DNA from 2 places in the Gilvibacter sp. CC01 genome. Region 2 is predicted to be linked to the other one. Evidence: riboswitches for the same ligand, from Rfam matches in the RefSeq annotation. Region 2 holds a riboswitch; the other holds the start of a gene.
The links. Region 2 has a riboswitch for S-adenosylmethionine ahead of AC0J2F_RS02130 (hypothetical protein). Riboswitches for the same ligand answer to the same signal wherever they lie in the genome.
Positions count from the first base shown of each region.

Region 1: another riboswitch for S-adenosylmethionine. It lies ahead of AC0J2F_RS09940 (O-acetylhomoserine aminocarboxypropyltransferase/cysteine synthase family protein); the one in region 2 lies ahead of AC0J2F_RS02130 (hypothetical protein).

Region 1 is NZ_CM146909.1:2,116,655-2,121,912, reverse strand. It holds gene AC0J2F_RS09945 (alpha/beta fold hydrolase) at 1-870, opposite strand, end outside; gene AC0J2F_RS09940 (O-acetylhomoserine aminocarboxypropyltransferase/cysteine synthase family protein) at 947-2,248, opposite strand; SAM riboswitch class I at 2,371-2,480, opposite strand; gene AC0J2F_RS09935 (3-keto-disaccharide hydrolase) at 2,601-3,356, opposite strand; gene AC0J2F_RS09930 (sugar phosphate isomerase/epimerase family protein) at 3,368-4,420, opposite strand; gene AC0J2F_RS09925 (Gfo/Idh/MocA family protein) at 4,425-5,258, opposite strand, start outside.
Region 2 is NZ_CM146909.1:447,582-452,839, reverse strand. It holds gene AC0J2F_RS02140 (hypothetical protein) at 1-1,727, shown strand, start outside; tRNA gene AC0J2F_RS02135 (tRNA-Ser) at 1,786-1,870, shown strand; SAM-I-IV-variant riboswitch at 2,355-2,448, shown strand; gene AC0J2F_RS02130 (hypothetical protein) at 2,504-2,998, shown strand; gene AC0J2F_RS02125 (hypothetical protein) at 3,847-4,392, shown strand; gene AC0J2F_RS02120 (hypothetical protein) at 4,395-5,240, shown strand.

The sequences.
Region 1 (5,258 bases), 1.1 Mb from region 2:
GTGGTGATGCACTTGTACTCCCAAAGCTCTTGCAAGTGAAGCGGTTTGCTTAATATCTGTTTCGCTGTAGAGCAGGTCATCTTGAATTCCTATTAAATGCAACTCACCCTTAAAAGCGCGCAAGACCATTTCTATGCCGCGCTCATTGTTCGTACAATCGTGGGTGGTCAACAACCAATTCATAAACTTGTAGGCTTTTAGTGTAAAGCGATCCTTTAAAGAACACCCGTGGAAATGCAGCCAATCATAAACGGAAGCGGCAGCTTGTAGGCTGTCATCACTGCCAAATTTCACGATAAACGCATTTGGGTTTCGATAAAAGGTCATGGCGTGCACTCGGGCATCGAACAAAGGTTCCTTTGAATTGGAAAGGATCTTATCTTGGACCATACCTTGTGCTACTACCCATGGGCTGGCTTTCCAATGAGCCGCAACAGGAATGAGATGCTTGCACAAGTCGGGGCGCAAGGCAACGAGCTGCCAAGCCAAACACCCTCCTAAGGAGCCGCCAATTACTGCATAGAGATCCTTAAGACCTATCTCATCCAGCGCAGCTAATACCCAAGAAGCAACATTCTTTAAACGGAAGGCATAAGGATTGTCCAACAGTTGTCCGTCATATCCGTTTCCGGGTGAATTGATGGCTAGAACGGTAAACTTTTTAGTATCTATGGATTGATCGTCTCCTATGAGTCCATTCCACCATCCTTGAGGACCACAGACCGAAGAGTTTCCACTCAAAGCGTGTAACACAAGTACAACAGGTGCTGTGTGCAGCGCCGGGCCAAAAAGTTGATAACTGACAAAATCAAAAGGCGCATCCACTGCCGCAGCATGCCGTTTTATAGAAACTTTCTGTAAATCTTTCATAACGCTTTAGTAAAGCTCCGACAGCTTTTTACCGCCGGAGCTTAGCTAACATTAAACACTAATAATCCAAACACAATTAGTTTGTAGCAACAGGCTGTGGGCCATATACCTTAGCAAATGCCTGCTGCAGGTCGCCTATCAGATCGTCCACATTTTCCAAGCCTACTGAGAGGCGGATCAGATCTTGGGTTACCCCTGTGGATTGCTGCTCTGCTTCAGAAAGTTGTTGATGCGTTGTACTAGCCGGATGGATGATCAAAGACTTGGTATCTCCAATATTGGCTAATAAAGAGAATATTTGGGTTGCGTCTACGGCCTTTTTAGCAGCTTCATATCCGCCCTTTAACCCAAAGGTCACTATTCCGCTTTGACCTTCCGGCAGGTACTTTTGAGCCAGTGGATAATAATCGCTCTCTTGCAAACCAGGATAGTTCACCCAAGCCACTTCTTCTTGACTTTGAAGCCATTTGGCAAGCGCCAAAGCATTAGACGAATGCTTCTTGATTCTGATCTCCAAGGTCTCTAATCCTTGCAAGATCTGGAAAGCGTTGAAGGGACTCAAAGCAGCACCGAAATCGCGAAGCCCTTCAATGCGCAGTTTAGCAATAAAGGAAGCCTCCTTGAGCACTTCTGCATAAACCAAACCGTGATATCCGGGAGAGGGTTCTGTAAACTCTGGAAACTTGCCGTTGGTCCAATCAAAGGTACCGGCATCTACCACAACGCCACCTAAAGCGGTTCCGTTGCCGTTGATGTATTTGGTCAAAGAATGAATCACAATATTAGCACCGTGAGCAATAGGGTTTAACAAGTAGGGTGTAGCCACTGTATTGTCAACGATCAATGGAACTTTAGCAGCTCTGGCTTGATCTGCAATATTTTTAATATCCAATACATCCAGCTTCGGATTCCCTAGGGATTCAATAAAGATCGCTCGGGTATTATCTTGAACCGCAGCGGTGAAACTATCGAGCTCAGCAGGGTCTACAAAGGTTGTGGTGATCCCCAAGCGCGGTAAGGTAACGTTCAGCAAGTTGAAAGTCCCTCCGTAAAGACTGTTTGATGCTACAATGTGGTCACCAGCACGTAAAAGCGTTTGCAAGGTGGTGGCAATGGCCGCAGTGCCTGAGGCAGTGGTCACCGCAGCGATTCCACCTTCTAGAGCAGCGAGTCGCTGTTCTAGTATATCACAGGTCGGATTATTGATTCGGGTGTAGATGTAACCGGTCTCGCTCAGGTTGAACAAGTTGGCTGCATGGTCACTGTTGTCAAAAACGTAACTGGTAGATTGATAAATAGGCACGGCTCTGGTTCCGCCGTGATTGGTTGTGTCATGACCGGCATGCAAGGCTGCGGTCGCAAATTTTGAGGTACTCATTTTTCTTTCTTTTTGAGTTAAACTGAATTAATTCAAAAGTCAAATGCGCTTTAAAAAAGCGTACTTAAAGAAAAATGTTATAAAGAAATTGAACCCCATTCCTAGATCGGGAACTGGGTCTTGAGTTATCTATCCGGAGCGTCCGGTAGAATTTAGCACCTTCTTTGCACAAAGAGACAAAGGGTTGCTAAGGCTTCACAGGGTCTAATCCCTCCACCTTTCTTGATAACATTTCAATAAGTGTTTGAACTTTATGAGCACAAATATTGCGACACAAAATTGAAAAATCCAAAAAAAGCCCAAAATTTTTGAAAATTTTAGGCTTCTATATATGATTCAAGTTGTTGAGAATTTAATCCAATGGCCTGATTTTAATGTTTCTATACCACACCTTGTCACTGTGGTCTTGTAAGCCTATATGACCTGTTTGAGATTTACCAAATCCTTCCCAAGTAGCAAACTTGGAATCGGCTACCATCGCATCCCATTCTGGCCCGTGTACTGGGAAAGTATAGAGTTCCTTCCCATTGAAAGTCACCTTCCCTTGATTGGTTTTATGGTTGACTTCGAGCACACATAAATTCCATTCCCCAACAGGTTTGGTGTTGTCTTCTGGTGGAGCGATCATATCATAAAGGGCGGCCGCTGAATGCGTTCCGTCTCCGATTTTAGCATCAGGGTGAGCGGTATTATCCAATACTTGGATCTCTGGCCCAGTCTCATAGGCTTCATTGAATTTCGGGTCTTCAACTACAGCCCAAAAAATTCCACTGTTTCCGGCATCAGAAATCTTCCATTCCAAAGAGAGTTCAAAATTGGTATAGGTGTTTTTTGTGATGATATTCTTGCCGCCTTCTTCTCCTGGAGTGAATGCCATAGCACCGTCTTCAATAGTCCAATTGTCATAAACTGCGTCAGCACCATATCCTTTCCATTGATCGTAATTAGTTCCGTCAAAGAGGATTTCCCATTCAGATTCTGCTGGCGTTTCATCACCTGCTACTACTTCAGTTTCTGCCTCATTTTCTGTTTCTGCATCGGCAGTAGTCTGATTATTTTTGCATGCAATCATGGCTGTTGCAGCCATGAATAAAACTAACTTCTTCATATTGTTGAGTATTATAATCCTAGAATTTTCTTAAGTTTTTCTTTGTCAATCTCAGCCCCAGCAAAATCGTCAAAGCGTTTTGTGGTAGCCTCGATAATGTGATCGGCAATGAATTTGGCGCCTTCGCGCGCTCCTTGTTCTGGGCTTTTTATAACACACTCCCATTCCATCACAGCCCAAACATCACAGCCGTATTCGGTGAGTTTACTAAAAACAGTTTTATAGTCAATTTGCCCATCGCCCAAGGAACGATAGCGCCCTGCACGGTCTTTCCAATCGCCGTATCCGCCGTAGACTCCTTTTTTACCCGTAGGCTTGAATTCAGAATCCTTAACGTGGAAGGCCTTGATAAACTCGTGGTAGTGGTCTATGTAGGTAAGGTAATCGAGCTGCTGTAAAACAAAATGCGAAGGATCATACAGAATATTCACCGCCTCATGCTTACCAGTCGCTTCCAAAAAGCGCTCAAAGGTCACCCCGTCGTGCAGGTCCTCTCCCGGATGTATCTCATAACAAACGGCAACTCCGTTGTCTTTGAATTCATCTAAAAGTGGTAGCCAACGAGCGGCTAATTCTTTAAAGCCCATATCCACTAATCCAGTGGGAAGCTGCGGCCACGGATGCCACATATGCCACATCAAAGCACCACTAAAAGTAGCATGCGCCTTTAAACCTAAATGCTTACTTGCTCTAGCTGCAGAAAGCAACTGTTGGCGCGCCCATTCGGTACGCTTGGCCGGATTGTTTTTGCAGTCGTCCGGAGCAAAATTGTCGAACATTAAATCGTAGGCCGGATGCACGGCAACCAATTGCCCTTGTAAGTGCGTAGAAAGTTCTGTGATCTCAAGGCCGTAGTCTGCTATCTTACCTTTAAGTTCGTCGCAATAGGTCTTACTTTCTCCGGCTAATTTAAGGTCTATTAAACGGGTTTCCCAAGTTGGGATCTGTATACCCTTGTATCCAAGATCTCGTGCCCATCCGCAGAGTCCATCCAATGAATTGAACGGTGGCTTATCATCCATGAACTGTGCTAGAAAAACAGCAGGTCCTTTTATTGTTTTCATTGCTTTATGCGTTTAAATCGATCCAAACATTTCCTTGACTGTGTGAAGCCACGGCTTGTTCAATAAAGTACATTCCACGCACACCGTCTTCCATACCCGGAAACTCGCCAGGATGATGCTCTTGTCCGCGAACGGCCTTGGCCATGCCTTTGTAAATATTACCCATGGCATCAAAGATCCCTTCCGGATGTCCAGGAGGGAGTTTTGTCCCATCTAAAGATAGGGCATCGTTATACGCATGTCCAGGTTTAAGCGTTCGCATAGGTTGACCATCTTCTAGCCAATACACATAGTTTGGATTTTCTTGCTCCCATTTAAGGGAACCTTTGTCGCCATAAACGGCAACAGTAAAGTTGTTTTCTTCTGCAGTGGCGATCTGACTGGCCCTAAGCACACCTTTGACATTCTTGCCAAGACGCAAGAGCACAGTGCCGTCTATATCCATTTGGTTGTCATCGTATAGATGATTCAAATCTGCAAGGATAGATTGCACTTTAAGGCCTGTGACAAATTCAAGCATTTGGTATGCGTGTACACCAATATCTCCCATACAGCAGGAAATACCTGATTTATCAGGATCCAAACGCCAAGTGGTCTTTCTCAGCTTCGGATCATGAATGATTGGATTGATCCAACCTTGATAGTATTGTACGTCTACCTTTTGGATCTTACCTATGGCTCCTTGAGCAATCATTTGCTTCATTTGACGCACCATTGGATAGCCCGTGTAAGTATGCGTTAAAGCAAATTGTTTTCCACTTGCGCGTTGTACTGCTTGTAGCTCCAACGCTTCCGCGTAACTCATGGTCATGGGCTTTTCGCAAATCACATGAAAGCC
Region 2 (5,258 bases):
CAATTATTACCATGATTGAAAAGACCAGTTATGATTCCGATACGGTTCATAAATCTGGACCACAAATTGTGGATATCAACGGAAGTTTGAGCCTTTACATCAATAAAGAACTTTTGGCAGAAAAGATAGCGGCTGAATATCCGCAGTACAAGGCATCTATTGATTTACAGAATAAGATCGATGCTTTAGATTCAGCCTTGTCTTTACAAGAACAAATATTTGCTGACGTTAAGCGAACCACACTCAATACAGGAGACTTAAATGCTTTGTATTCTGGCCTCAATCAATTTTATCAGACCCTTGACACGCCGTCAAATGCGGCTTTGGCTACCGAGGTAAACGACTTATTCAATGATTGGCGCGCGCTTTACGGTCGCAACGGGATTAGCCCCAGCGAGGATGTTCCTAAGGAAGTTTACATATTGTCTCGACTCAATGATCAATTGGGGCAGCTTAAAACCGATCTGGAAAATAGTTCAGGCAAGTCCTACAGTATTAGCTTGACGGCCTACATGAGCAGCAAATTAGGCTCTGATCGTGTACATATTGAAAATTTTGACAACATAAAAGAGAAGGAGATCTACACGGTAGAGCGCTGGGTTACTACACTCAGCGATGATCAATTGAAACAACTTCAAAGCTTAAAGGAGCGCGCAAAAAAATACAATGCAGAGGCACCTAAGGTTTTTGAACAGCTCAAGCAAAGTCTGTTGCAAAACTTTCCCGATTTGGCCTGCATTGAGAGTGCCAAAACTGCTATTGTTGATTTTGTTAACTCCAACCCATTAGGCAGTGTAGAGGCTGCATTGAAGGATAAAGCCAATGAGGTAGTAGCCGAGTATACCGCAATAGTGTCATTAATAAACAATGCGAAAGCGCAAATATCGTCCTGGAATATTGAATCGGTCTTTGAAATATTGGGCCTTGTACAGTCCTTGCAAGGAAAGCTAAAGGATATTGAGCAAACATTCATGAATTTTCAAAGCATTTTGGACACGCTACAGCAATTAAAAGATAAAGCTGCAGCGCTTTACATGGATGCGGAAAACTGTTATGGTAGCCTAAGCGATGCCGTGAATGCCATTGGCCGCATGACTGGCTTGTTGAAGAATCAAAGTGATCGTTATAAGGACAATTTGGATTTGGGAGATGAGATTTTAAAATTCACCTTGAATGATCTGCCTAGTGAGGGATTTATTAGACTCAAAGGTGCCGGCCCACGTGAAGCAGGTGATAACCTGGAAATAACCCTTCTCCTGCTATTACCAAAATCAGACACCCCAGAGAATGCGGCAGCGACGGTTGCTTACGACCCGCGTAGACTGGAAGCATGGGATTTACAGATGGAGATCATTGGTCTTAGATCTGAAACCTCTGTAGGGATCATTATGGCCGAGCCATTGAACGCTGAAAAATTGCATGGAGCACTGCCCGACGACCGTCGTTTCTTATATGCGCCTTCTGCGTCGCTTTTACTCAAGATTGGGTCTAGAAAACACCGTTGGTACAATGATTTTGTTGACCTCGGTTTGGGAATAGCGGTTTCCACTCCTGACTTTAATACAGACGGGACTCCTGAGTTTGGAGTGGGAGGTATGCTAACGGTCTTTAAAGACATACTTAGTGTAGGATATAGTTATAATGTTACTCTTGATGTTCCTTATTGGCACTTTGGTATAAACTTGCCGTTCAATTTGCCAGGGATTCCGCTCAATGCGCCCAAATAAAAAACAACACTTTTCTTTTTTATAAAACAAAGGAGTGATTATATTTGCATCCGCTAAAGGAGAAATGGCAGAGTGGTCGAATGCGGCAGTCTTGAAAACTGTTGAGGGTCACACCTCCGGGGGTTCGAATCCCTCTTTCTCCGCTACTGAAAACCGTAATTACTTTATTTATAAGTTTTTACGGTTTTTTATTTCCGTATTTAGTCAGTTATCAGTCAGCTATTGGTTAAATATACAGTTTTTTATTATTCCAGTACTTGCTAAACAATTACCATAATACAATACTGCCGTCAATTTAATACTTGTTTTTAATAATAGCATTTAACAAAGGTTTACTGCCAATTTTTCTTTTGTATTACTGCGCATTAAAACAATACTTTCCTATACATTGATAAAGCACATAAGGAAGTACCCTAACTACTAATAACTCTCTATTAAAAAAAACTCCAATAAAAAACCTAAAAATTCCAACCATATTACCCAAAAACTCATCCCCACTATTGAATTTAAAGTCGTTTTCCTTTTAGGGGGTGCCATCATAAAATAGGTATATTGACCGAAAGCGATAAGAAAGAAACACTAAAAAATCTGCAATTAGTTTTTTTTAATGAATTAAATTCTATTTTTACTTAGTATTTCGAACCCTTTTATGGGTACCAACCGAGTGTAGACACCACGGTGGTCAAACAATACGGACGACAAGTCAAAATAAACGTCACTATTCCTATTGCTTTTTCGAGATACAAATAATGTTTGTTTAACTAAATTTTATTTGTATGAAAATTAAATCTATTTCACAGTTCAAAGAAGGATATGGTATATTCCCTTACATAGAACTATTCCCAACTGTTCAATCTGGAAATACATATGTTCAAATTCCGATTCACTTTGTCTGTGAAGAAGAAGAAGAAATTGATGTGAAAAAATACCCAGGTACTGAATTAATAATTAGTTCAAATGATTTTCAATCTTTAGATAGAAAAGAGTTAATAGAAATCTATGAAGAAGAACTAAAAGCGTTAACCCAATGGATAATTGATCGAGCTAAAGAAAACTGGAAAAAAGAATTCACTGCCTATCTTGTTTTAAAAAGAGATAAAAGTTACTTCTTTACTTATGTTGGTGAATATGAACTACAAAATAGTATTCCTTCTGGAGGATGGCTACATGACCAACAGCACAATTTACTAGCCTATAATAGAGACCACTACCTTGATGAATTGAACGACAATGATGATCCAAATTTATGTGTTGATTATTGGCCTTACTAATTTTAAAAAAAAACAATAAGACAACTAAAATCATAAAAAAGTCAGTTGCTCCATTTTCAGCAGTTGTTACAATAAGTTTGGAAGAAGGATATTCAGGTAAGAAAATATCAAAACAAGTTGTTATTACATGTATCCAAGAATATCAAGTTAAACTCATTGATGATCAGCTATTTTTTATCAGCTAAAATAACAGAATGTGAAATTGTAATTTTTAAGCTTAATGAAGTTTATGCGACAGAACCAAACCACCATTACAAAAGATATAGATATTAATTAAATAAAATCATATGAATTTAAATAAGATACAAGAGTCAATAGATGACACTAATACTAAAACAATTGAATACAATGCCAATACCTTCATAGTAGCAAACCATGAAGAGAATGGCAAAAACCTCTTCATAAACATTAACAATACAAACGGGAACACGATTCTCGACTTTTCAAAAGCATATGACTACATAGTGCTCTGTTACGACACTATTGGAGAACTAAAGAGCAGACACTATGCTATTAAAAGTAAGGGGAGTTTTATGATACAGACACCCTATAATAGCATACATCTAGTTCTACTCGATACAATTAGCAATAAAAACAAATACAATGAATAATAAAAATCACCCCATGTGGGAACATATCAACGCCTCGCTTGAAGAAAAGGTGCAAATTTTGGCTCAAAACCCCTATCGCTTTATATTGGACTCAATGTATGGGCTTTTAGAAACAGTCGACAGGAAATATTAAAAGACTACCTTAAGCAAGCCATTGCTCTTGAAGATTTTGAGCTTTGTCAAAAAATAAAGGAGGTAAAAACTTTCATAGGATTTGTAAATAACCATGACACCAACATGGATTATGTCTTTATATTTGAAACTGAAGAAACCATGTGGGATGTTGCCGTTAGGTATTACTTAAAAAAAGAAGGTGACCTATTAAAGCTCTATACCACCAACGATACCAATGAGGAATATTTTGACTGTGATGAATCACTGAAAATAAACGATTACTTGAACAAAAAGGATGTTATTGAACTTCTTGAAGAATACTTTGATAAGGGACAAGCGTTTGGTGGGCTACCAAGGTTCAGGAAAGAGGGGTTATTGTATGAAAAGGAGTTTTATGCCATCATTGATAGTGTAAAAGAAAAAAGGGAGCAATATATTAAGAGAGCAAAAGAACTAAAAACACCCTTTATTGACTATCTTGAAAAAGTGAATCTTGAACCCATTCCAGATGGTAAAAATGAATACCAATGGTTAGCTAAATGCCCCTATTCCGAGGGTAAACATTACATAATGGTCTCTACAAAAAACGACACCTATGGATGTGGCTGGTGCAGAAAAAAAGGGAATCAAAAGGATTTGGAAGACTATTTGGAAACAAAAACAAACTAATTATGAAACTGCATCATTTAGAGGAAATACTGAGCAACAGGAAACCTACCCTTGAATGGATCCATGACTTTATGGAGAATCAAGAGTACGGTAAATATAGGTTTAAGTATTATTGTAAAGATGGTATCTGTCTCGGAGCTGATTTTGATTTTATATCAGAATGTATTGACCTGGTCGATGATGTCGATGAGTTCAATGCCATTGAAAAAAATAGGGTACCCTTGTTTTTGGGTTCAACACCCGAGCTTTTGCCAGGACAGTTATCAAATGAAGGTGTACAGCTTAAAATGCCCTTGATTGCCATCCTTAACAGGACCCTGGTAACGAACAAGACCCTTGGACTGGGATTCTATTCCATCAAACCGAAAAAAAGCAACGAAAGGGCCTATTTGAGAAGACGTGAACTTGTGTTTTTCAATAACCCAGATTATGAGGAAATCAATATCACGGGAAACATAAAAAAAGTACCCATCGATAATTTTAAGTCCGAAATCACCATTGGACTGGAAGAGGGCTATACCCAGAAAGAGATTGACAAATCCGAGGTGATTGGATATATACAGCAATTCCAGGACAACCTAATCGAAAAAGGGGATATTTACGTATCTGCAAAAGTAACGGCCTGTGATATCGTTATGTCTGGACAAGTAGAACCACACCTTACCATTTCCCTTAGCAACCATCCAAAATTTTCATTATCCAAAGATAAGTTCAAGGATATTGTGGAACAACTTGGAAGATATTTGATGGAAAGGTTCAAGCAAAACAGAATTGTGGTGATGCATTCTGATGAAACGGTCATGTTAGAAAAGGATGACCAAATAGATGGTAGGATTAAATCAAAATAACAGATATGTTGTTCAATT